4 regions of the Agrobacterium sp. DSM 25558 genome follow, and region 4 is predicted to be linked to each of the others. Evidence: predicted binding sites of a transcription regulator. Region 4 holds the regulator's gene; each other region holds the start of a gene.

Region 1 (5,573 bases), on a different contig from region 4:
ATGAATTGCTGCAGCACTGGCAGGCCGTTCCAAGCTGCGTCCTTGGTATGCGACTGAGGTCCGTGATGGATATCTGTGATGATGGCGATCTTCATGGCTTGCTCCTGATGTCAGGGCTTCTGGCCCGTCCTGATCGGCAGGATTAAACCTCTTGCATGACACTATTATGAATTAGTCTCATTTTTATTTACGGTTGACATTGAGCTTATCTCAATTCACATCAGACATGAAAACGAGGGATTAACGTGTCTGAATTTGCTTTTGATGCCGGTGGTTATCTGATCGATCTTGATGGTACGCTCATCAGCGGGCGAGTGGTTCTGCCGGATGCACGGTGGCTGCTGAAACAGGTGGAAGACCACTATATGGTCGTTTCCAACAATGCCGAGCATACGCCGGACCAACTGTCTCGCATGTTACGTAGCCTTGGCCTGCCACTTGCCAGCGACCGGATCATTCTCGCTGGCACCACGGCCATTGACTGCATCGCGCAAAGACATCCCGGCGCATCCGTTTTGCTGTTAGGCAGTGCTGGCTTGCGCAATTATGCCCGACGCAAGGGACTTAGGCTGCATCAGGAACGGCCCGACATCGTGCTCGTTACGCGCGACCGCAACTTTTCCTACATCAAGATTGCGACTGCTGCGGAGGCTCTTTGTGATGGTGCCGCGTTGTTCGTAGCCGCCCCGGATCTCAGTCACCCCGGGCCCACTGGAAAGCCCGTTCCGGAAACCGGGGCGTTGGCGGCTGCTATCCTTGCGTGTGCAGGCCCGCGCGAATACACAGTTATCGGCAAGCCGGAAAGGATATTGTTCGAGATGGCCTGTAAGCGACTGGGCGTGACGCCTGCTGATGCGGTCATGATTGGTGATAACCCGCAGACGGATGGCCTTGGTGCAAGTCGCGTCGGCATGCAGTTCTGGCAAGTGGATAACGGATTGTTGCGACGTCCCATGCGTCAAGCAGCAGAGTAACGGGAATTCTCATGGCATCGGATAAGACAATGAATAGCCAGGACTTCGCAGGCGTCGTCGACCGCATTCACGCGGTGCGCAAGGATCTGGCCCCCACCGCCGGTCGTATCGCGGATTTCATCACGCTGAATGCGGCAGAAGTCGTGCATATGTCAGTAACGGAAGTCGCGGAGCGCACTGAAGCCAGCGAAGGCAGCGTTATCGGTTTTTGTCAGACGATCGGCGCGCGCGGCTTCCAGCAGGTGAAAATCTCGCTGGCCCGTGAATTGGTGCAGCCCGTTCAGTTCATCCACGAAGACCTGACGCTGGAGGACGACACGGCATCGGTCATCGAAAAAGTGTTCCAGTCTGACATGCAAGCGTTGCGTGACACGCAAAAAGCACTTGATGTCCGCGCCCTTGCAAAAGCCGTCGAGGCCATACGCAAAGCAAAGCGCGTTGAGGTTTTTGGTATCGGCAGCGCGGCGACGGTTGCCGAAGACACCAATTACCGTTTGCTGCGCATTGGCATTCTGTCCCGTGCAAGCGTCGACAGCCACGTGCAGGCAATCACCGCCGCACTGGCTGATAAAGACACAGCAGTGATCACCATTTCACATTCCGGTGCCACAGTTGAAACTTTGACCGCAACGCGACTGGCCAAGGAAGCCGGTGCGACGACAATCGCGATCACCAATTTCGGCAAGTCACCACTGCTTGCCTTTAGCGACATTGTTTTGAACACATTGGCGCGAGAGACCCAGTTCCGCGCCGAAGCAATGACCAGCCGCATCGCCCAGCTTGCGATCGTCGATGCGCTGATCGCCTGCCTCGCATTGGCCGACTATGAGCGGTCCGTGCAAACCATCGCCAAGACTTTTGACGTTTTATCTACGAAACGGGTTTGAGCGCCAAAGAGCTTTCCACACACGCAATGGCTCATGTTTGTGAACGTTACGTATTCATCGACAGGAGGCGTCATCCGGCTGACACAAGTCTCGCATTACAACATGTTCAATGTGGACAACGCAATCTCAGGAGAGACGGCGCATGAATATCAGTGACCCAAGCCAACTTGACCGTATCAAAGCGGAGATCGTCGACAGTTTTGACGAAGAGCTGGAACTACAGATGGATGAGGACCGGCTGGATGACCTAGCTGCTGAGAGCATGAAATCCGCCCCCGGCAGGCTTCTCGACCGCAAGGTCTACTTCCAGGAACTGTTTCGTCTTCAGCACGAACTCGTCAGATTGCAGGATTGGGTTCAGCACCAAAAGCTCAAGGTCGTGGTCATTTTCGAAGGGCGAGACTCTGCCGGCAAGGGTGGTGCCATCAAGCGTGTAACCCAACGGCTCAATCCACGCGTTTGCCGCGTGGTTGCCCTGCCGGCTCCTTCAGAGCGCGAGCGGCATCAATGGTATTTCCAGCGTTATGTGCAACACCTGCCAACCGCAGGTGAGATCGTCCTGTTCGATCGGAGTTGGTATAATCGCGCAGGCGTCGAACGCGTCATGGGCTTTTGTACGGCAGATGAGCTGGAGGATTTCTTTCAATCGGTTCCGCAGTTTGAAAACATGCTGGTTCGCTCGGGCATCATCCTGATCAAATATTGGTTCTCCATCACCGATGAAGAACAGGAATTTCGCTTTAACATGCGCATTCAGGACCCGTTAAAGCAGTGGAAGCTGTCGCCGATGGATCTGGAAAGCCGCGTCCACTGGGAATCCTATACGAAAGCCAAGGAGGAAATGCTGGAGCGGACCCACAAACCGGAATCGCCTTGGTGGGTCGTCGATGCCGTCGACAAGCGCAAAGCGCGCTTGAACTGCATCTCACATCTGCTTCAGCAGATTCCCTATGAGGATGTTCCCAAACCATCCATCCATCTTCCGGAACGCGCCCGCAACTCCGATTACAATCGCGCTCCGGTTCCGGCAGAAATGTATGTGCCGGACATCTTCAGATGACAGAAAGGTTGTAGGACACGGTGACTTCGCATCAGCTTGGCCTTATCCACGCTTCGAGAATCGACGCGAGGCACTGATGACTTCCAATCAAGGTGAGACGAGACCGATGAGAGGCATTGCCCTCGCATCGGCAGGCTACGCCTGTTTTTCATTGCAGGATGCAATCGTTAAATGGTTGGTTGCAGATTACAGTGTACCGGAAATTCTCTTTTTCCGAAGTCTCGTCATCGTCTTAATCGCTGGTTCGCTCGCCTGGTACAGGAAACACCCATCCATATTGAAAAGCAAATACCGCGGAACGGTGGTTTTGCGAGCGATTTTAATGCTTGTGGCTTGGATGCTTTTCTACAACGCGGCCAGAGATCTGGGGCTTGCTGAGCTGACAACGCTTTACTTTTCAGCGCCTATCATTGCCATATTCCTTTCGATAGCAATGCTGGGAGAAAAGGTCAAAATAGGACGCTGGGTCGCCTGTGTCGCCGGGTTCATCGGCGTTTGCGTCGCAGCGAACCCAACCCACTCGCCCAACTTGATACCCGCAGCAATGTCCCTCGCCGCCGGTTTCTGCTGGGCATTGAGTACGATTTACATTCGCCTTGTGAGCAGAACCGAAACAACGCTCACGCAGATGTTCGCCACGAGCCTTTTATTCGGACTTGCCTGCGCAGCATCTTTTCCGTGGATATGGAAAACACCGGACGCAACGGGATGGGCACTGATGACGGCCCTTGGCTTGGTCGCAGCTCTTGGTCAGTATCTGCTTTACGAAGGTTTTCGTCACGCACCGGCTTCTGCCTTGGCACCTGTGGAATATACAGGCCTGATATGGGCATTCTTTTACGGGTACATTTTCTGGGCGGAGATACCGACCGCGAACGTCTTTGTAGGCGCGCTCCTCATAATCACCTCAAGCCTCATTCTGATATTTTGGGAACGCCGCGTAGAAAAGGGTGGAAATGCCCGTCAAAGCTGACGTCGTTTCCACCCATCTAAATTCTGCACTTCTGAGGAAAGTTACGCCCTCAGATCAATCAAGCAGTTCTGCTGGCACCTTGCCACCGTTTTCCGAAAGCTTCTTGAGGAGTGCCTTGTGAAGCCAGGTGTTCATTTCTGCCGAGCCATTGAGCTCGCCCGTGTATCCTAGCTCCTGCGCAAGCTCTTTGCGTTCGGAGAGGCTTGCATCCATGCCCAAAGCTTTCATAAGGTCGGTAATGGAGTGCTTCCAGTCCAGCTTCTGGCCGCTGTGCTTGACCGCGGCGTCAAGCTGGGATGCAACGTCAACGGAATGAGAGCCGGATGCCGTGGGTGCCGATGGCATCGAAGGCGAAGCGCCTGCTGTCGAGGGCACAGTCTGCCCGGTTCCCCCCACTGGCGGCGCGGTTGTCGCAGCTGGTTCGGAGATAGACGATGGTGCCGGGGTAGGCTCTGCCGCTGAAGGCGACGCAGGTGCTGCATGTGCAGAACCTCCAAATATGGCGTCCCTGATCTTGTTGAAAATGCTCATGATGTTTTCTCCTCACACTGATGTAACTGCAAGGTCCAACGGAGGCTGCGCCACATCCGTTCCGAAGAAATATAAGAAAAACCTAACGAAATCTTCGGGGTCATCGTCAATCGCACTGCAAAAAGACCGGATTGATGTTGGAAACGAAGGTTCCGGTCGCTATTTAGAGCCTATGATCTTCTTCACGTCCGATACGCATTTCAGCGACCCCCGCGTTCTTCGAATTGATCGTAGGCCCTTTTCCAACATGGCAGATCACGATGAGGCGCTGATCGCGAATTGGAACAATGTTGTCGGCCCGCAGGACGAGGTCTGGCATCTTGGGGATTTCCGACTAGCGGCAATGGAGACTGCGACGAACTTCTCTCCAGATTAAACGGCCACAAGCATCTCATCGTGGGAAACAACGACCCAGAAAGCACCACCACTGCGCCGGGATGGGCGAGCGTCCAGCAATACGCGGAACTCACGCTTGAGGGTCATCGCCTGATCATGTGCCACTATGCGTTTCGCACGTGGAACCAGATGGGGGAAAAATCGATCAATCTGCACGGTCACTCGCACGGGCGGCTAAAGCCCCTCCCCCGCCAGTTCGATGTGGGCGTGGATGCCCAGTGGCTCAAGCCGGTGACGCTTCAAAATATCCTCGAACGGAAACCGCACTGGGGGGCTGATTGTCACTGACGAAGCTGGCAATGGCCACTCCTTCTACGCTGACAGGTCAGCTCAGAGTTCTGGAGTGATGGAGAAACCCAACACGAACTCGATGACTTTCTCGGAGGACATTTCGCAAGGCTTCAGTATCGCAGCACCAGATTTTATCCTGTAGAGATTAAAGCTGACAATATCTGTCCCGGCAAGTTTCTCTGCGAACAGCCAGATGCGTCTACCATCTGCAGACCGTTTGATCGTAGCGCCCCATAGATGACCATCAAATTTGCCCCGCACATAGCCGTCTGGAATTCGAGAAAGTGCGCTCAAGAAAGTGGCGTCTGTCATCTGAGGCAACAAAGGTATGAACTCACCGCTTGTTGGGTCTGATCTGCTGGCGCAGTTCGACCAGACGGTCAAGGGTGGATAGGGTCCGATCTCTAGTTTTGCCGGCAAGGCCAAGGGTCAGAGCTTCTACGCAAACTAGTGAAGCCCCG
Region 2 (5,573 bases), on a different contig from region 4:
GTTCCGCCTGGAAATCTACGTAATGCGGCAGTTTCAGATGCTCGACAAACCCGGTGGCTTCGACATTGTCGCAATGGGCAAGAACAAATTCCTCATCTTGCGCGGGCGCGTTGCGCTGTTCCTGAAACTCGTCGGCGCGGAGAGCGCGATCGACAAGGCTCATCGCCATTGCCTTTCGTTCCGACTGGCCGAAAACGAGGCCGTAGCCACGGGTGAACTTCGGCCCCTCCTCGCCCTGCCCCTTGAACTGCGAGACCATCTGGCATTCCGTAACGCGGATGGAGCCAAGGCAGACGGCAAAGCCAAGTTCCGGTACGTCGATCTCGATGTCGACCATGCCGATACGCACTTCGCCGACAAAGGGATGGGTGCGGCCATAACCGCGCTGGGTGGAGTAACCAAGAGACAGAAGAAACCCTTCATCACCCCGTGCCAAAGCCTGCAATCGCAAATCGCGATCGACGGGAAATGCCGTTGGGTCACGCGTCAGATCGGCAGGCTCCTTGTCCGAGGGGACATCCGGTTCGATCAAGCCTTCATCGTTGAGAATATCGGTCACTCTCGGAAAGGCTGGCACATCATCCAGAGCGCGTCTTGCTGGTTCATCCACCGGCTCGTCACCGGCCATATCGGGATCGATCAGCCGGTGGGTGTAATCAAAAGTGGGCCCCAGCAACTGGCCACCTGGGATGTCCTTATAGGTTGCCGATACGCGTCGCTCGATGCTCATGCAATCCGTGGCGATAGGCCGCGAATATCCGAAGCGCGGCAGGGTCGTGCGATAGGCCCGCATCAGGAAAATCGCCTCGATGAGATCACCCCGCGACTGGCGTACACACATGGCTGCCAACTGCGGATCGTAAAGCGATCCTTCAGCCATGACCCGGTCAACTGCCAGCGACAGCTGGCCGGCGATCTGCTCCAGCGTCAAGGCGGGAATATCGCGATCGCCACGCCGGCGGTCCGCCAGCAGCTTATGAGCTTTATCGATGGCTGCTTCGCCACCCTTTACTGCAACATACATGGATCACACCTCCCGAATACGCGTCGTGCGCGGCAAGGCAATCGCCTCAGCACCGCAGACAAGCAGAATGTCAAAGCCCAGCGGATAACGGGCGGCATTGGCTTCCATGGCACCCACGAAACCCTCTGGCAGACCGGCAGGCGCGATGGTGCAGGAAGTCTCGATGCCTGGTCCCGTCAGCTCAAGCGATGCTCCACCGTTGATCGAGCGGACCGGTAGAATGAGGGTCGCAGAACGGTCTGGATATTCCATCGTTCCATGCGCAAAGGTCTGCCACTGCGCCACATCGCTTGCTTCAGTCAAAAGCACGAAACTCGCCTTCGACGGCTCTTGCGCAATGGGTGCACCGCTATGGAAGGTGAGCCACGCTGCAACATCCTTCATCGCGTCCGAGGCCTCAATCCACACGGGCGTATCGTAGTCAGCCAGTGTAAGCAGAATTGCGGATGCGGCAGCATTTAGCGGCGCTGGGCCAGCGGCACGCTCACCCAGCGTTGCAACCGTTCCCGGTCTTGAAACGGCATGCATTACGGCATGAAAGACATCTTGCGAAGCAAAGACCGGATCGGCAAAGCCGCCATCGAACGTGACCGTACTCATCAGTCTTCTCCTCTCGCGACGGTGAAGAAATCAACCTTCGTCGCTTCCGTTTCTTCAGCCCGGCGGAGTTTGGTGTCTTCCAGAATAGCCAAGGCGGGGCGAACAATTTCGTCATCGATGCGCGCGACCCAGTCAGGGCTTTGCCGCAACGCATCCAGATGAGCGACGATATGTGCCTTGCGCTGATCGCGACCGAGAACAATCGAATGCCCAACCTCACCGGTTGCGAGCTTGACGGTTGCGCGAGTGACGCTGGCTTCCCCAAGATTGAATGCGGCGCCGCCGCCGCCAATTTTGCCGCGAACCATTACGGTGCCGATTTCAGGCCCTCGCACAGGCGCTGCCCGCGGCATTTGCGCCTCCAGCACGCCGTAGGTTTGCAAAAGAACATCTGCCGGTGCGTTGGCAAGGATATCCAGCGCTTGCTTTCGATTGAATACTTCCATCATTTTGCCGCCGATATGGTAGGTTTGTAATTTGTCTATTTGTATAGACAACCATTCTTATTTGTTTTATACATCACTAATCATGACGATGGAATGACAGCGGGACGTTTGAAGAAAAATGAATGCAAATGACGATGGCATATCCCGATGGCGCAGGGTGGCGGATGGACTTCGCGGCGCAATCGCCAACGGCGAAATGGGCGAGCAATTGCCGCCGGAAACCGAACTCGCCACGCAGTTTGGCGTCAACAGACATACGGTCAGGCGGGCCATTGCAGCGCTATCGAGTGATGGAGTTTTACGTGCTGAACGTGGCCGCGGGACATTCGTCAATGCGGCAAAGACGCGTGTCGCTTACCCCATAGGGGAAAGGGCGAGGTTCTCCGAGAACATGATGCAGCAATCGCTCGCCCCTTCCGGTCGTCTCATTCATGCAGAGATCGTGGCGGCCGATACCGCCCAGGCAAAGCTCCTGTCCTGCGGCCTCGGCTCCCCCTTGCACCGCGTCGAGCATTTGGCAGTCGCCGACGGCGCGCCGATGTCGCGGTCTGTTTCCTTGTTCTCAGCAGATCGGTTTCCGGGCATCATAGCTGGTTATGCGGAAACCGGCTCGATCACCAAAGCGCTGGAGCGTGAAGGTCTGGCCGATTATCGACGTCAGGAAACGAGATTGACTGCCGAACGGGTCTCGGCTCGCGACGTGGAACTTCTCAATTGCGCCGCAGACAGCATCGTTCTCGTCAGCCAGGCCGTCGACGTCGATATGGATAGCAAGCCCATCCAAAGCATCGTCACACGGTTTCTTGCCGACCGTATGGAGCTGGTGTTTTCCAACGTTGCCCAAACGGCTTGAGGCTCGATTGGACTAATGATGGGGCTTATTCGGGGGAACGTATCGGCCAATCACTTGTTAGCAGAGGGAAAGGCATTCCCGCCAGCAACATGATTGGAAATTTGATGTCCGATACAAATCGTCCCACGCCGCCCTTCGCTGAACAGCAACAGGAACCGCCGGGAACGACTGCACAGATGCAGCCTGTTCCTGATCACGGCGAGCACTCTTATCGCGGAGACGGCAAACTATCGGGAAAAGTCGCGCTGATTACGGGCGGTGATTCCGGCATTGGAAAAGCCGTGGCCATAGCCTTTGCCAGAGAGGGAGCCGATATTCTCATTTCGTATCTTAACGAAGACGACGATGCGAAAGACACGGCCAAGTGGGTCGAAGAAGCAGGCCGCAAAGCAATCCTCGTGCCCGGAGACATCAAATCCGAAGCGCACTGCAGATCGCTTGTGGCACAGACGGTCGAGAAACTGGGCGGGATCGACATCCTGATCAACAATGCCGCATTCCAGCGCACTTACGCCTCGATAGAGGACATCACCGCAGAGGAATGGGACGAGACGTTTCGGACCAATATCTACGCGCCGTTTTTCCTTTCCAAGGCAGCGGTCCCGCTGATGAAGCCCGGTAGTTCCATCATCAACACAACGTCCATTCAGTCACGACAGCCATCGCAGGCTCTGCTGGCCTATGCGTCGACAAAAGGGGCGATATCCAACTTTACCGCTGGTTTAGCCGAAATGGTGGCAGACAAGGGCATCCGGGTAAACGCCGTCGCGCCCGGCCCGATCTGGACGCCTCTCATCCCGTCCACAATGCCTGCTGAAAAGGCCGCAAAATTCGGCGAAAAGACGCTGTTGGCCCGTGCTGGCCAGCCAGCGGAATTGGCAGGTGCCTATGTGCTGCTCGCATCCGAGCTTGGAAGCTACATGACCGGAGCAGTCATCCCCGTAACGGGCGGCGAGATCATGATCTAGGACAGCCCGACAGCAGGTCAGTTCCGCCGAACACTCGAAGACGTCACAAATTTGCATCATTGCAGATTTGCAACTTACGCCGGTTCCAGCCGTTAGTCTGGCTCCGGTCAGTCTATGATGATGTTATCAAAGGGTTTTATAAAATGCTTGACGAACTGGCTGTTGCGCGTACTGGGTCCGAAACTCGCTCTACTCTAGCTTGGGGCGCTCAGCTCATCGATGGCGGAACGCGTTTCAGGCTTTGGGCACCCAACCAGAAACAGGTCAAGCTGCGCTTATCGGGCGATCATCTCATGACCCGTTCGCAAGACGGCTGGTTCGAAATCTTCATCAACGAACAGCCGTTTGGCTCATCATATGGTTTCGTTTTGGATGACGGTAGCGTTGTCTCGGACCCCGCCTCACGCCGACAACAATCCGATGTTTCAAGCCTGTCCATCCTGACAGATCCGAACGCCTACCAGTGGAAACACCGGGAGTGGAGAGGCAGACCATGGCATGAGGCCGTGATCTACGAGATTCACATTGGTACCTTCACACCTGAGGGGACATTCAATGCGGCCGCTGCCAAGCTTGATCACCTCAAGGAAATCGGGGTGACCGCAATCGAGATTCTGCCACTCGCACATTTCCCAGGAGCGAGAGGATGGGGGTACGATGGCGTGCTGCAATATGCTCCCCACACAGCCTATGGTACACCCAACGATCTTAAAGCATTGATAGACATCGCCCACGGCCTTGGTTTGATGGTCTTTCTCGACGTCGTCTACAATCACTTTGGTCCCGAAGGAAACTTTCTGAGCCAATATGCGCCTGAGTTTTTTCGGGATAAACACAATGACTGGGGACAGGAGATTGCCTTCGAGCGTCAACCGGTCAGACGCTATTTTACCGATAATGCCCTGTACTGGCTTGAAGAGTTTCGACTGGATGGCCTGCGCTTTGATGCCGTCAATGAGGTCAAAGACGACAGCAGCACACATATCCTTGAAGAGATACCTGCTGTGATCAGACAGAGACTGACGGATCGTACCATTCATTTAATGATCGAAAATCCACCCAACGGGACAGACCTGTTGGCGAACGGGTTGTTCACGGCGGACTGGAATGACGGTTTTCATCATGTCGTACACCGGATCGTGACAGGCGAAACCAGCGGAATCTTCGACAAGTTTGCCGATACCCCTTTTGATCAACTGCGCAAAATCGCGGCAGAAGGTTACGTAGACGCGGGAGAACCTACGATCAGCAAGCATTTGCCTCCAACTGCCAGCTTGCCATCAACGTCCTTCATCCATTTTCTTCAAAATCACGATCAGGTCGGCAATCGCGCGCTTGGCGACAGGTTGCACACCACCATCGATGATCAGCTTCATCGCGCATTGACTGCGCTGCTTCTCCTATCTCCTCAAATTCCCCTTCTCTTCATGGGTGACTCCTACAGGGACAACACCCCGTTTCATTTCTTCGCCGACTATAAGGGCGAACTCGCTTCAACCATCCGCGACAATCGCGCACCTGAAGCCGAAAACTTCGGCGGTTATCCCAAGGGCTTTTCAGCGGACGACATTCCGGATCCGAATGCGGAAGCGACATTCCTAGGCTCCAAAATCGATTGGGCCCAATTAGAAACCGAAGAGGGACGCGCGTGGTCGGGCTGGCTCAAGCGTTTGATAGCCATC
Region 3 (5,573 bases), on a different contig from region 4:
GCCCAACGGTGGATCGTCCAGACAGACGATCCTCGTTGTCGACGGAGATATGGTCCGCTCACGCCTCATCTCCGCGCGCGAGACGGCGCGGCTGATGGGGCTGAGCGAAAGCTACCGCCTTCCGAGACGCTACAACGAGGCCTATCATCTGACAGGCGATGGCGTGGCGGTCCCGGTCGTGCGCTATCTCGCCCACCACATTTTCGAACCGATCATCAGCGGACAGCGCGATTCGATACCGACATCCCTGTCCGACGCGGGCAGGATCGCCTGATTTGGCCGTCGATTTCAATTATCGCAAAGCTGCCGTCAGGGCGCTGACAAACCGGATCGGCGTCTATGTGCTCGCTGATCTGGACAATGTGCCGATCTATGTGGGCCAGTCGAAAGACGGCATCAGAGCGCGTGTTTCCAGACACTTAACCTCTGCGCGTTCGGACATTATCGCCAATCGCCAGATCGATGTCTGGGAAATCGCTTATGTCTGGGCCTATCCGGTTGAAGACAAGAGCGAAATCAACGACCTCGAAGCGATCCTGTTTCATCATTTCGACCCGGTCTCTCAGTTGATGAATGGCACATTGCCGCGCAGCCCTGCCGTCCTTCCCGATTTGCCCACCCCCGCGCAAGTCGTTCAGGTGATGAGCGATGACGAGATCAACGACCGCAAACAGCCTGAACAAAGGCTGCCGCGCCAGGCGAACCACTACGCGGAAATCGTTGATCATTTTCTGACGGTCAAAAACTCCAGCCAGATTGCCCGCGCCATGAACGCGCATTTCGAGCGGCTGAAACGCTACCACGCGCTCCTGCTGGGCAAGGCAGAAGCCGACCCGGCAGACAAGGACGACGGCTAGAGCGTTCACCAGCGTCGGACCATATAGATGGGCAAACAAAAAAACCGTGCCGGCCTTGTTTCTGCCGGTCACGGTTTGATGTTTTTCAGCGTGGATCTGAGTTGTCCCTTTGCGGGAGTATTCTTTTTGTGGCCGGCCGGGACTGGAGGAACCAGCCGGAGAGAATGGCGGTCTTTTGACCGCTCTGTCTTTTTGTGTGGCGTCGGTTGGTCCGATGCTCGATTGTTAATGCGTGGTCATCCAGTCGCGGGCGGCGCGTAGCGCCGTTGCGAGGTCTGCCTTGTTCATGTTGCGGGCCAGATCGGCACGCAGCGAGGCTGCCCGGTCCGAACCCTTGATGGCGGCTATGTTGAGCCACTTGTGGGCAGCGATGAGGTCCACCGGGCAGCCACGGCCTGTCGCGTAGATCAGGCCGAGGTTGCAGAAGACGTCCGCACGGCTTTGGCCACCGGCAACTGCCATTTCGATATCGCGAACTTCAAAGCGTGCCATTTTTCTTTATCCTGTTTGCCCGTTAGCGTTTTGTCTGCGCCCCTCTTCGGGAGCTTTCCGGTTCAGGCCTTACCGTCTTCTGCGGCTTGTTCTGACCTTTTCCGTCGGCAGGTTTTCCCTGCTCTTTCGATGTCCCCACTATGCCAAACGGGCTTCAACGGGCGCTTAAAATCCATGATTAATAGGGGACAAACAAAGTCCAAACGATTGGTAAAGTTGGGTTTTTGTTAAATATGACAGACCCCGGAAATTAAGGACTTTGCAGACAATTTTACGAAAACTTTACGGTTGGATTTCAACCCTTTCCTAACCACGTCTCGACTTCAGATTTTTCGACCACGATTTTTTCGCGCCCCCGACCCCGGAAAAAGCAGCGAATTTCCCGTCAGGCATATTTCCTTTTACGTTCACGTCAATTATAAATCCTGGCATTCGCATGAGGAGTTGCGAGCACTGAGACCTGATTTGACACAGGTTTCCGCCAAGCTGGATTGGGAGGTCCATATGAAGAGAATCATGATTGCAGCCGCAGCCGCGTTTTTGATGGGCGGCAGCGCCTTTGCCGCGGAAGCGATCGAAGGCAACTGGAAGACGGCCAGCGGCGAGACCGCCGTCATCGCCCCTTGCGGCTCCGCCTTCTGCGTCACGTTGAAAACCGGCAAGCACGCTGGAAAGCAGATCGGCAAGATGAGCGGAAACGGCAACAGCTATTCCGGTGAAATCACCGACCCCGCCAATGACAAGACCTACAGCGGCACCGGCACCGTTTCGGGCAGTTCGCTCAGCATGAAGGGCTGTGTGCTGAAGATACTGTGCAAATCCCAGACATGGTCGCGTCTGTAATCAGTAGACGGTGTGGACGGGGCGAGGCTTCGTCCACATTGCTCGATAGCGAATGGCATTGCGATAAACACAATGAGCGACCCGGACAGTATGTTTCTCTAAAATGATGATCGTTTTTGAAATCCTCATCAAAGTGGCGGCACTGGGTGCGGTCTCACTGCTGATCCTGCACCAGATCGCCACGCAGGTCAGAGAGTATTATTTTTACAAAAAGAACGGCTGGGATTTTTCCATCGACAGCAATTTGGACAGTTTGAAGCTTGATGAGCGGATCACGGTTTACAATCTGAACCTGACCAACTGGGAGCGATTCTGGCTATTTCGCCCATTCTATATCTTTATCATGATTGCATTTTTCGGCTTCATGCTTTGGGCATCGATCCAAGTCATCTCATCTTGACCCGGCCCAGACACAATCTAAGGTATGTACTACCCTCATTTTTCCGTCATATCGTTGCAATAAACCCTCTTTAGTTGCCTTCGTTGGAATTGTTCCAAACTGCAAGCCGACGGAGAGCGCTATGACAAAGATCGACACGAGCAAATTGAGCTGGGACGAGTGGGATGAACTGCAGAACCCGCCACCGGCTGTGACGGATTTCGACCGCGTGGTGGAATCGGCGATTTCGCGCCGCGGTTTTCTGAGCGGCGTTCTGGCCTTCGGTTCTGCGGCGGCCGCTTTGGGCACGCTCGGCAATCTGGCATCGTCCACATCCGCGCAGGCACAGGAAGCAGCCTCGCGCTTTCCGTTCAAGCCTATTGCTGCCACCACCGATAACACCATCCACGTTCCCGAAGGCTATAGCTGGAAGCCCGTCGCCAAATGGGGCCAGCCGCTGTTTCCCAACGTATCGGATATCGACCCGGTCAAGGGTGTCAGCCTTGAGAATTCGGATAAGGTTTTCGGCGAAAACACCGATGGCATGGAGCTTTTCGTGGTCGGCAGCCATCAGCTGATTGCCGTCAACCATGAATATGTGAACAACGAAACCAACCTGCCCCACCGCGAAAAGGGCATGCCTGCCAATCTGGACGAGGTCAAAATCCTCCAGCACATGCAGGGCGTGACCGTCATGGAAGTGGCGGAAGGCAAGGATGGTTGGCAGATCGTCGTCGGCAGCCCGTTCAACCGCCGCATTCACCACAACACGCCAATGAGGCTTTCCGGCCCCGCTGCTGGCTCCGAACTGGTCAAGACCAAGACCGATACGAACGGCATCGACTGTCTTGGTACCTTCAACAATTGTGGCGCGGGCCGCACGCCGTGGGGCACCTACCTGACCTGCGAAGAAAACTTCAACGGCTATTTCGGCTCCACCGACGCTGCCTTCAAGATGCCTGACGATTACAAGCGTTATGGCATCGCCGCTGAAACCCGTTATGGCTACGAGCTGTTCGACGAACGTTTCGACGTTTCCAAACACCCCAACGAGCCGCGCCGCGCCGGTTACGTCGTGGAAATCGATCCGTCCAATGCTTCCTCCACCCCCATCAAGCGCACCGCCCTTGGCCGCATCAAGCATGAGAATGCCGCTGTCGTCATCGCGCGCGATGGTCGCGTGGTTGTCTATATGGGCGATGATGAGCGTGGCGAGTTCCTCTATAAGTACATCTCCAACGGCATCTATGTGCCGGGTGGCGATACGTCGAAATTGCTGGACGAAGGCACGCTTTACGTCGCCAAGTTCACCGATGACGGCAATGGCGAGTGGGTGGCGCTCACGCCTGAAACCACCGGCATGAAGATGGACGAAATCTGCGTCTTCACCCGCCAGGCCGCCTCCAAGGTGGGTGCCACCACCATGGACCGCCCGGAATGGGTGGCCATCAACCCGGTCGCCATCGAAGCCTATTGCGCGCTGACCAACAACACCAATCGCGGCGTGACGAAGGATGGCAAGCTGCGCGCCAATGGTGGCGGCGATGCCATGGCTCTCAACGCCGCAAACCCGCGCGAAAAGAACGAATACGGTCAGATCGTGCGCTGGTATCCTGAGAATGACGATCATGCCGACGCCAAGTTCAAATGGGACCTGTTCTGCATGGCCGGCAATCCTGATGTCCACAAGGATGCCTATGCGGGCTCCTCCAACATCAACTCCGGCAATATGTTCAACTCGCCTGATGGCATGATGTTCGATTCGACTGGACTTCTGTGGATCCAGACAGACGGCGAAGACAGCAATGACGGCCAATATGCTGGACAGGGCAACAACCAGATGCTGGCAGGCGACCCCGTCACCGGTCGCATCGAACGCTTCCTCACGGCACCGAAGGGCTCGGAAGTCACCGGCCAGACATGGTCTGCCGACAAACGCACCCACTTCGTCGGCATCCAGCACCCCGACGCGCCCTTCCCCGATGGCGAAGGCAAACTACCGCGCTCGGCCCTCATCGCCGTCAAGCGTGACGACAACGCCATGATCGGTTGATTGCCCTCTACTCATAAAAAAGGCACCGCTTTTGCGGTGCCTTTTTTGATTCTGCTTCAAGCGTCTTAAAGACCCTTAGAGCCACTGCGTACCATCGGCCGACTGGCAGCCATAAGGGGGCAGAACATTGCCGAATGTCTGGTGCAGCTTGTCGCAACCCCATTTGTTGATCGGGCCTGGCATTCGGCTGTTCAGCTCGATACCGACTTCGTTGTACGGGCTGTCCGTATTTGTCACGTAGCTGTACCAGCGGAAGCCGACCATCAGCACGACGGCAATCAGCACAGTTGTAAGCACCTGGATAATTTTCACTTTATGTCCTTAAGCGTCATATGCGTCTTTAAACCTGCGCCCTCGGCGATTAAACGAAACAGAGGTGATCTTGCGCAGGTGGAAACAGCTCCTAAAGGTGAAAACCCAATTCATCAACATCCTCATGGAGTTGAAAGCGCCTGCGGTATCTGCCACTCTCGAATCGGGAGACATTTTTATGAATTGGAGGAAATTTCCATGCGTTTATTTTTACCTTGCATCATCGTGGCAAGCTGCATCATGAGTGCGCCCGTCATGGCTATTGAGTTGCCCGCGTCCCCACCGGCCGACCGGCCTTTGAATGAGTTCGTTACATCCGTCGAAAAAGACGGATCGATCAACTTCCGCCTCTTCGCGCCCTCTGCCAAGGCCGTCTCCGTGGTTCTCGGCACCAATGCGCCAGTGGAGATGAAGCGCGCTGATAACGGCGTCTGGAGCGCTAAGAGCGATGTGCTGAAGCCCAATCTCTATGAATATTATTTCAACATAGACGGCTTCCGCAGCATCGATACTGGCACAAACTACCCCAAGCCGCAGCGGCAGGTGAACACCAGCCTCATTCTCGTGCCGGGCAGCATTCTCGATGTGCGCGATGTGCCGCATGGCGAGCTTCGCCTCGTCACCATCCCATCCAAGG
Region 4 (5,573 bases):
CATTTCGTTGGAAACGTCCTCGACGATTTCTGCAAGGTGCAAGGCCTGCCTGCGGCATAAGCCGCAGGGCGCAACGTGCTTCAGCAGCACGGCGATGAGATGATCCAACCCGCCGGATCGCAGCCCTTCGCATGAACGGCTGCTGGATCCCGGGTGAATGCTTCAGCCCTGGCGGGCCTTGCGGTTGGCGTAACGACGGTCGCGTTCTGCCTTGCGGGCCGCTTCGTCTTCAACGACGCGGGCGATACGATTTTTTTCAGCCGCCTTGCGGGCGTCTTCTTCAGCGTTTGCTGCAGCTGCAAGCTCGGCTTCGCGTTCTGCGGCCTCTGCCTCAAGGCGACGTTTTTCCTCGCGCTTCTGCGCGTCTCGTTCAGCCTGACGCGCTCTGCGTGCTTCGGCAACAGCAATCTGCTCCGCCTGCTTTGCTTCGAGCGTCGGTGCGGCAGCTTCCTTGGCTTCGCGATAGGCCTTCAACAGAGCGGCCTTGGCTTCCGCGGCAGCGCCGCGACGTTCGGAAACTTCGTTGTTCTTGATATTTCTAGTGTTTCTCAAATCTCTATTCCAGTTGATGCGTCACGCCGACCGGGGGTCAGGATTTTTTGGCGCGTTTCGTTGGGATGATTGCGGGCTTCATGCTGTCGTCCAGTTCTTTCGCAAGCCGCGCTTCGCGCAACCGGATGGTCTTTTCGTCGCGAGCCTGGGCAATGGAGTTGAGTTCATCAACGGCACGGCCGCGCGCAAAAAACTGCGATTGCGTGGCACCGAAGGCGATTTCAGCCTGCTTGCGAGATTTGCTGTGAGCGTCAGACATGGATTTCCCTTCTTACCGCATCGCACTGAAAATCGGAATCGATTTTTTAAAAAGAACGATACGCAGATTTAGTCCCTGAAGCGTATTCGTGCATCTCGACGATGCAATACCTTCAAGCGCTTGGCCGCCGAGCGGCACAAAAAAAGGCCAGGCAACCTGCCTGACCTCGATTGGTCTCATGCTTTCAACAGTGCCAGTACATCCGTGGTCAATGGAAAGCAGATTCCGTATTATACAGCCTGCAGGTTGCAAGCAGACATTTTGCCCGACTTGTTGTCGCGCTCAAGGTCGTAGCTCAACTTCTGGCCTTCAACGATTTCGCGCATACCTGCACGCTCTACAGCGGAGATGTGTACGAATGCGTCTGTGCCGCCGTTGTCAGGCTGAATGAAGCCGAAGCCCTTGGTGGAGTTAAACCATTTTACTGTGCCTGTGGTCATAATGAACCCTTTCAAAGCATATGTTATAGATCGCAGGACAGAAGCCCTACGTGCGAGTACAGCGATTTTTTTGAAAGGAAGGGTTAGTTCAAAGCGCGGTGCTAATCGCGCGGTAACCAAAGCTCAGCAAGCAAAAGATCGATGAGCCATTGATAGACGGTTATCGCCCTATAGTCAAACCTATAATTCCGAAATTTTCAATTTAGGGTTTGACGGGCTTTTCATATCGATCCCAAAAGCCCGACCCGAAAGGGCTTTGTGGTACTTTCACGGGACAAGATAACGCAAGACACCGCCCCTTTCGGAGCGGTGTTATATTTAGATTAGCATGACGTATCTCGGTTTTCTGGTGGGAGCAAACCAATGCTCCCTGCCCCATATCAGGCTTCCATGGAATAACCCGCGCCGCGTACGGTACGGATGACATCCTGCATGTTGGAGAAGTTGAGCGCCTTGCGCAGGCGGCCGACATGGACGTCTACAGTGCGTTCATCCACATAGATATCGTGACCCCATACGCCATCAAGCAGTTGGGAGCGCGAGAAAACTCGACCGGGAGACACCATCAGGAATTCCAGCAGACGGAATTCGGTTGGTCCGAGCCGCACTTCACGGGTCTTGCGGTGAACGCGGTGGGTTTCGCGATCCAGCTCGATGTCACCGCATTTCAGAACCGAAGACAGAACCTCCGGGCGGGCGCGGCGCAACATGGCCTTGACGCGCGCCATCAGTTCCGGCGTGGAGAAGGGCTTGACCACGTAGTCGTCGGCACCGGTGGCCAGACCGCGCACCCGCTCGCTTTCCTCACCGCGTGCCGTCAACATGATGATCGGAAGCCGTTCGGTTTCAGGACGCATTCTCAGACGGCGGCAAAGCTCGATGCCGGAAACGCCCGGCAGCATCCAATCCAGGATCAAAAGATCCGGTGTGCGTTCCTGCAAGCGGATTTCCGCCTCGTCACCACGCGGTATAGTATCCACGTCGTAACCTTCGGATTCCAGATTGTATCGAAGAAGAACGCTCAACGCCTCTTCATCTTCGACAACTGCGATTTTCGGCACCATGGCTAGGGACTCCGCCAGTCTTATAAGGAATTCACTCGGTGACTGCGCCGAGCGTGTTGGAACTATCGTCCTTTGGACGTTCGCCTTCCGGCTGGCTGCCGGTGGCCATGTAGTAGATGGTTTCGGCGATGTTGGTGGCGTGGTCACCGATGCGCTCGATGTTCTTGGCGCAGAAGAGAAGATGCGTGCAGGTGGTGATGTTGCGCGGGTCTTCCATCATATAGGTCAACAGTTCGCGAAACAGCGATGTGTACATCGCGTCGATTTCTTCGTCGCGTTCACGGATGGCCTGGGCCTTTTCTACGGAGCGGGTCGAGTAAACGTCGAGGACTTCCTTGAGCTGGACCAGAGCCAGCTCCGAGAGATGCTCGATGCCACGCGCCAGCTTGCGCGGAACGCCGGTGCCGGAAACGGCCAGAACACGCTTGGCGGTGTTCTTGCCAAGATCGCCCACGCGTTCGAGATCGGCTGCGATGCGCAGCGTCCCGATGACTTCACGCAAGTCTGCGGCCATTGGCTGGCGCTTTGCGATGGTGACAATCGCCTTGTCGCCGATTTCGCGTTCGGCATGGTCCAGAATGGTGTCGTCCGAGATCACCTTCTGCGCCAGGGCGGAGTCCGAATTGACGAGCGCACGCACGGCGTCGGCGCACATCTGTTCGGCAAGGCCACCCATTTCGGCGATCCGGCGGGTGAGGAACTTCAGCTCGTCATCATAGGCGGACATGATGTGGGAATGTGTCGGCATGGTCGAATTCTCCAGTTTCGTGACGCCGCCCCGCAAGCCTGACCAGGCTCAAGCGGGTTGGCGTGGATGTCTCATCACACAACAGACAATGGGATCAGCCGAAGCGACCCATGATGTAGTCCTGCGTGCGCTGATCATCCGGGTTGGTGAACATCTTGTCGGTATCGTTCTCTTCGACCAGATGGCCGAGGTGGAACATGGCGGTACGCTGAGACACGCGGGCCGCCTGCTGCATGGAGTGGGTGACGATGACGATGGTATAGTTTGCGCGCAGTTCGTGGATCAGCTCCTCGACCTTGGCAGTCGCAATCGGGTCCAGCGCCGAGCAAGGCTCATCCATGAGGATGACTTCAGGCGAAACGGCAATGGCGCGGGCGATGCAAAGACGCTGCTGCTGACCGCCGGACAGACCGGTACCGGATTCGTGCAGCCGATCCTTCGCTTCGTTCCAAAGGCCGGCCTTCTGCAGGCTGGCTTCTACGATCTGGTCCATATCCGCCTTGTTGCGGGCGAGACCGTGGATGCGCGGACCATAGGCGATGTTTTCATAGATCGTCTTCGGGAACGGGTTCGGCTTCTGGAACACCATGCCGACGCGGGCCCGCAGTTCCACCACATCGATGATCGGATCGTAAATATCTTCTTCATCGAGCGTGATCTTGCCAGCGACCCGGCAGCCATCGATCGTGTCGTTCATGCGGTTCAAGGTGCGCAGGAACGTCGACTTGCCGCAACCGGACGGACCGATCAGAGCTGTAACGGTGTTTTCGCGAACGTTGAGGTTCACATCGTAAAGGGCACGTTTCTCACTGTAATAGACGGAAACGTCCTTGCCGATCATCTTATACGAAACTTCATTCATTTTCTTGTCCAGCGCCTTTTCAACTGCTGCTTCCGACAACATGTTCATAGCCTTAGCTCCCTCTACCAGCGCCGTTCAAAGCGGCGACGCAACAGAATTGCGCCAACATTCATGACGATGAGGAACATGAGCAGGATGATGATAGCGCCAGATGTTCTTTCGACAAAGGCACGTTCTGCTTCGTTCGCCCACATGTAAATCTGCACCGGCAGGGCCGTAGACGGGTCCATGGGTGTTGTCGGATAATTCGCGACGAAGGCGACCATGCCGATGAGCAGCAGGGGAGCGGTTTCGCCAAGGGCATGCGCCAGGCCGATGATGGTACCGGTGAGAATACCGGGCATGGCAAGCGGCAGGACATGGTGGAAAATCGTCTGCATTTTCGATGCGCCAAGGCCAAGAGCCGCAGCACGGATGGATGGTGGCACGGCTTTCAACGCCGCGCGGGTGGCGATGATGATGGTCGGCAGCGTCATCAATGTCAGCACCAGACCGCCGACCAGCGAGGCCGAGCGCGGGAAACCCAGGAAGTTGATGAAGACAGACAGACCGAGCAGACCATAAACGATCGAAGGAACGGCAGCGAGGTTGTTGATATTGACCTCGATGAGATCCGTCAGACGGTTCTTCGGCGCGAACTCTTCCAGATAGATGGATGCGGCGACACCGATGGGCAGCGACAGCACCAGCACGATCATCATCATATAGAAGGAGCCGATCAGTGCGACGCCCACACCCGATGCTTCCGGACGGCTGGATGCGCCGTTGAAGAAAATGCCGGTGTTGAACTGCTTCGCAAGCTGCCCAGCATCGGTCAGTTGCTTGACCCAGCCGAGTTGCTGATCCGAAATGCGGCGGTTGGCTTCGTTGACGGAGAGATCGATCTGGCCCTTGACGGCGCTATCGAGATCGCCCGACGCCAGAAGGGAAACCGTGCGCGTGGTGCCGATGATGCTCGGATCCTTGACCACGACGTCGCGCAGCTGAGCACGGATGCTATCCGAGATCAGGGCATTGACGGAGCGCAGGGCCGTGCGGTCATCCAGCGACACGCCGAGTGCCTTTGCAACCGCATTGCGAGCGATGACCGGATAGTTGGCCGTCGCCAGCTTTGCCGGGTTCTGGGCGCGGACATTGTCAGGATCGATGATCTGTTCGGAGAACTCGACCGGAACCGTGATCATGGTCTGCTGGAACGCCGTATAGCCCTTGCCGACAACCGACCAAAGCAGAAGAAACAGAAACAGCAGGCCAAAGGTGATGGCGGCAAGACCGTAGGTGCGGAAGCGGCGCTCGGAGGCGTAGCGGCGTTTGATGCCGATATCGCGCCGGACCTTCTTCGTTGCGGCTGGGGCGATGACGCCCGGAGTAACGACGTCGGTCATTCGTACTGCTCCCGGTATTTGCGCACAATGTAGAGCGCGTAGATATTGAGGCATAGCGTGATGGCAAAGAGTGTGATGCCAAGCGCAAAGGCAACCAGTGTTTGCGGCGACGTGAACTCAAGGTCGCCCGTCAACTGGCTGACGATCTTGACGGTAACAGTGGTCATCGGCTCGAACGGATTGAGTTGCAGGCGGGCGGCCACACCGGCAGCCAACACCACGATCATGGTTTCACCGATGGCACGCGATCCGGTCATCAGGAT

The links. The regulator PhoB, encoded in region 4, activates phosphate uptake and scavenging genes when phosphate is short. The targets are predictions, from matches to a motif close to TGTCATNNANCTGTCAT.
Region 1: a site for PhoB is predicted at 1,930-1,946, ahead of ppk2 (polyphosphate kinase 2). Genes of this name have one in related genera too.
Region 2: a site for PhoB is predicted at 2,153-2,169, ahead of phnF (phosphonate metabolism transcriptional regulator PhnF). Genes of this name have one in related genera too.
Region 3: a site for PhoB is predicted at 2,626-2,642, ahead of DSM25558_RS18450 (PhoX family protein). Genes of this name have one in related genera too.

The regions. Positions count from the first base shown of each region.
Region 1 is NZ_FMUD01000012.1:6,476-12,048, forward strand. Features, by position in the region: gene DSM25558_RS12080 (metallophosphoesterase family protein) at 1-95, opposite strand, end outside; gene DSM25558_RS12085 (HAD-IIA family hydrolase) at 246-974, shown strand; gene DSM25558_RS12090 (MurR/RpiR family transcriptional regulator) at 1,004-1,861, shown strand; gene ppk2 (polyphosphate kinase 2) at 2,004-2,921, shown strand; gene DSM25558_RS12100 (DMT family transporter) at 2,998-3,894, shown strand; gene DSM25558_RS12105 (DUF3597 domain-containing protein) at 3,949-4,425, opposite strand; partial or broken gene DSM25558_RS12110 (metallophosphoesterase family protein) at 4,598-5,109, shown strand; gene DSM25558_RS12115 (hypothetical protein) at 5,152-5,424, opposite strand; gene DSM25558_RS12120 (MurR/RpiR family transcriptional regulator) at 5,447-5,573, opposite strand, start outside.
Region 2 is NZ_FMUD01000022.1:63,096-68,668, reverse strand. Features, by position in the region: gene DSM25558_RS18145 (carbon-phosphorus lyase complex subunit) at 1-1,024, opposite strand, end outside; gene phnH (phosphonate C-P lyase system protein PhnH) at 1,028-1,624, opposite strand; gene phnG (phosphonate C-P lyase system protein PhnG) at 1,624-2,073, opposite strand; gene phnF (phosphonate metabolism transcriptional regulator PhnF) at 2,189-2,923, shown strand; gene DSM25558_RS18125 (SDR family oxidoreductase) at 3,028-3,891, shown strand; gene treZ (malto-oligosyltrehalose trehalohydrolase) at 3,951-5,573, shown strand, end outside.
Region 3 is NZ_FMUD01000023.1:28,566-34,138, forward strand. Features, by position in the region: gene DSM25558_RS18425 (DNA cytosine methyltransferase) at 1-274, shown strand, start outside; gene DSM25558_RS18430 (GIY-YIG nuclease family protein) at 276-857, shown strand; gene DSM25558_RS18435 (SEL1-like repeat protein) at 1,083-1,349, opposite strand; gene DSM25558_RS18440 (DUF2147 domain-containing protein) at 1,854-2,192, shown strand; gene DSM25558_RS18445 (hypothetical protein) at 2,296-2,592, shown strand; gene DSM25558_RS18450 (PhoX family protein) at 2,714-4,624, shown strand; gene DSM25558_RS18455 (hypothetical protein) at 4,700-4,936, opposite strand; gene DSM25558_RS18460 (esterase) at 5,135-5,573, shown strand, end outside.
Region 4 is NZ_FMUD01000014.1:62,761-68,333, forward strand. Features, by position in the region: gene DSM25558_RS13585 (DUF6481 family protein) at 163-552, opposite strand; gene DSM25558_RS13590 (hypothetical protein) at 590-811, opposite strand; gene DSM25558_RS13595 (cold-shock protein) at 1,042-1,251, opposite strand; gene phoB (phosphate regulon transcriptional regulator PhoB) at 1,632-2,315, opposite strand; gene phoU (phosphate signaling complex protein PhoU) at 2,347-3,063, opposite strand; gene pstB (phosphate ABC transporter ATP-binding protein PstB) at 3,158-3,973, opposite strand; gene pstA (phosphate ABC transporter permease PstA) at 3,988-5,310, opposite strand; gene pstC (phosphate ABC transporter permease subunit PstC) at 5,307-5,573, opposite strand, start outside.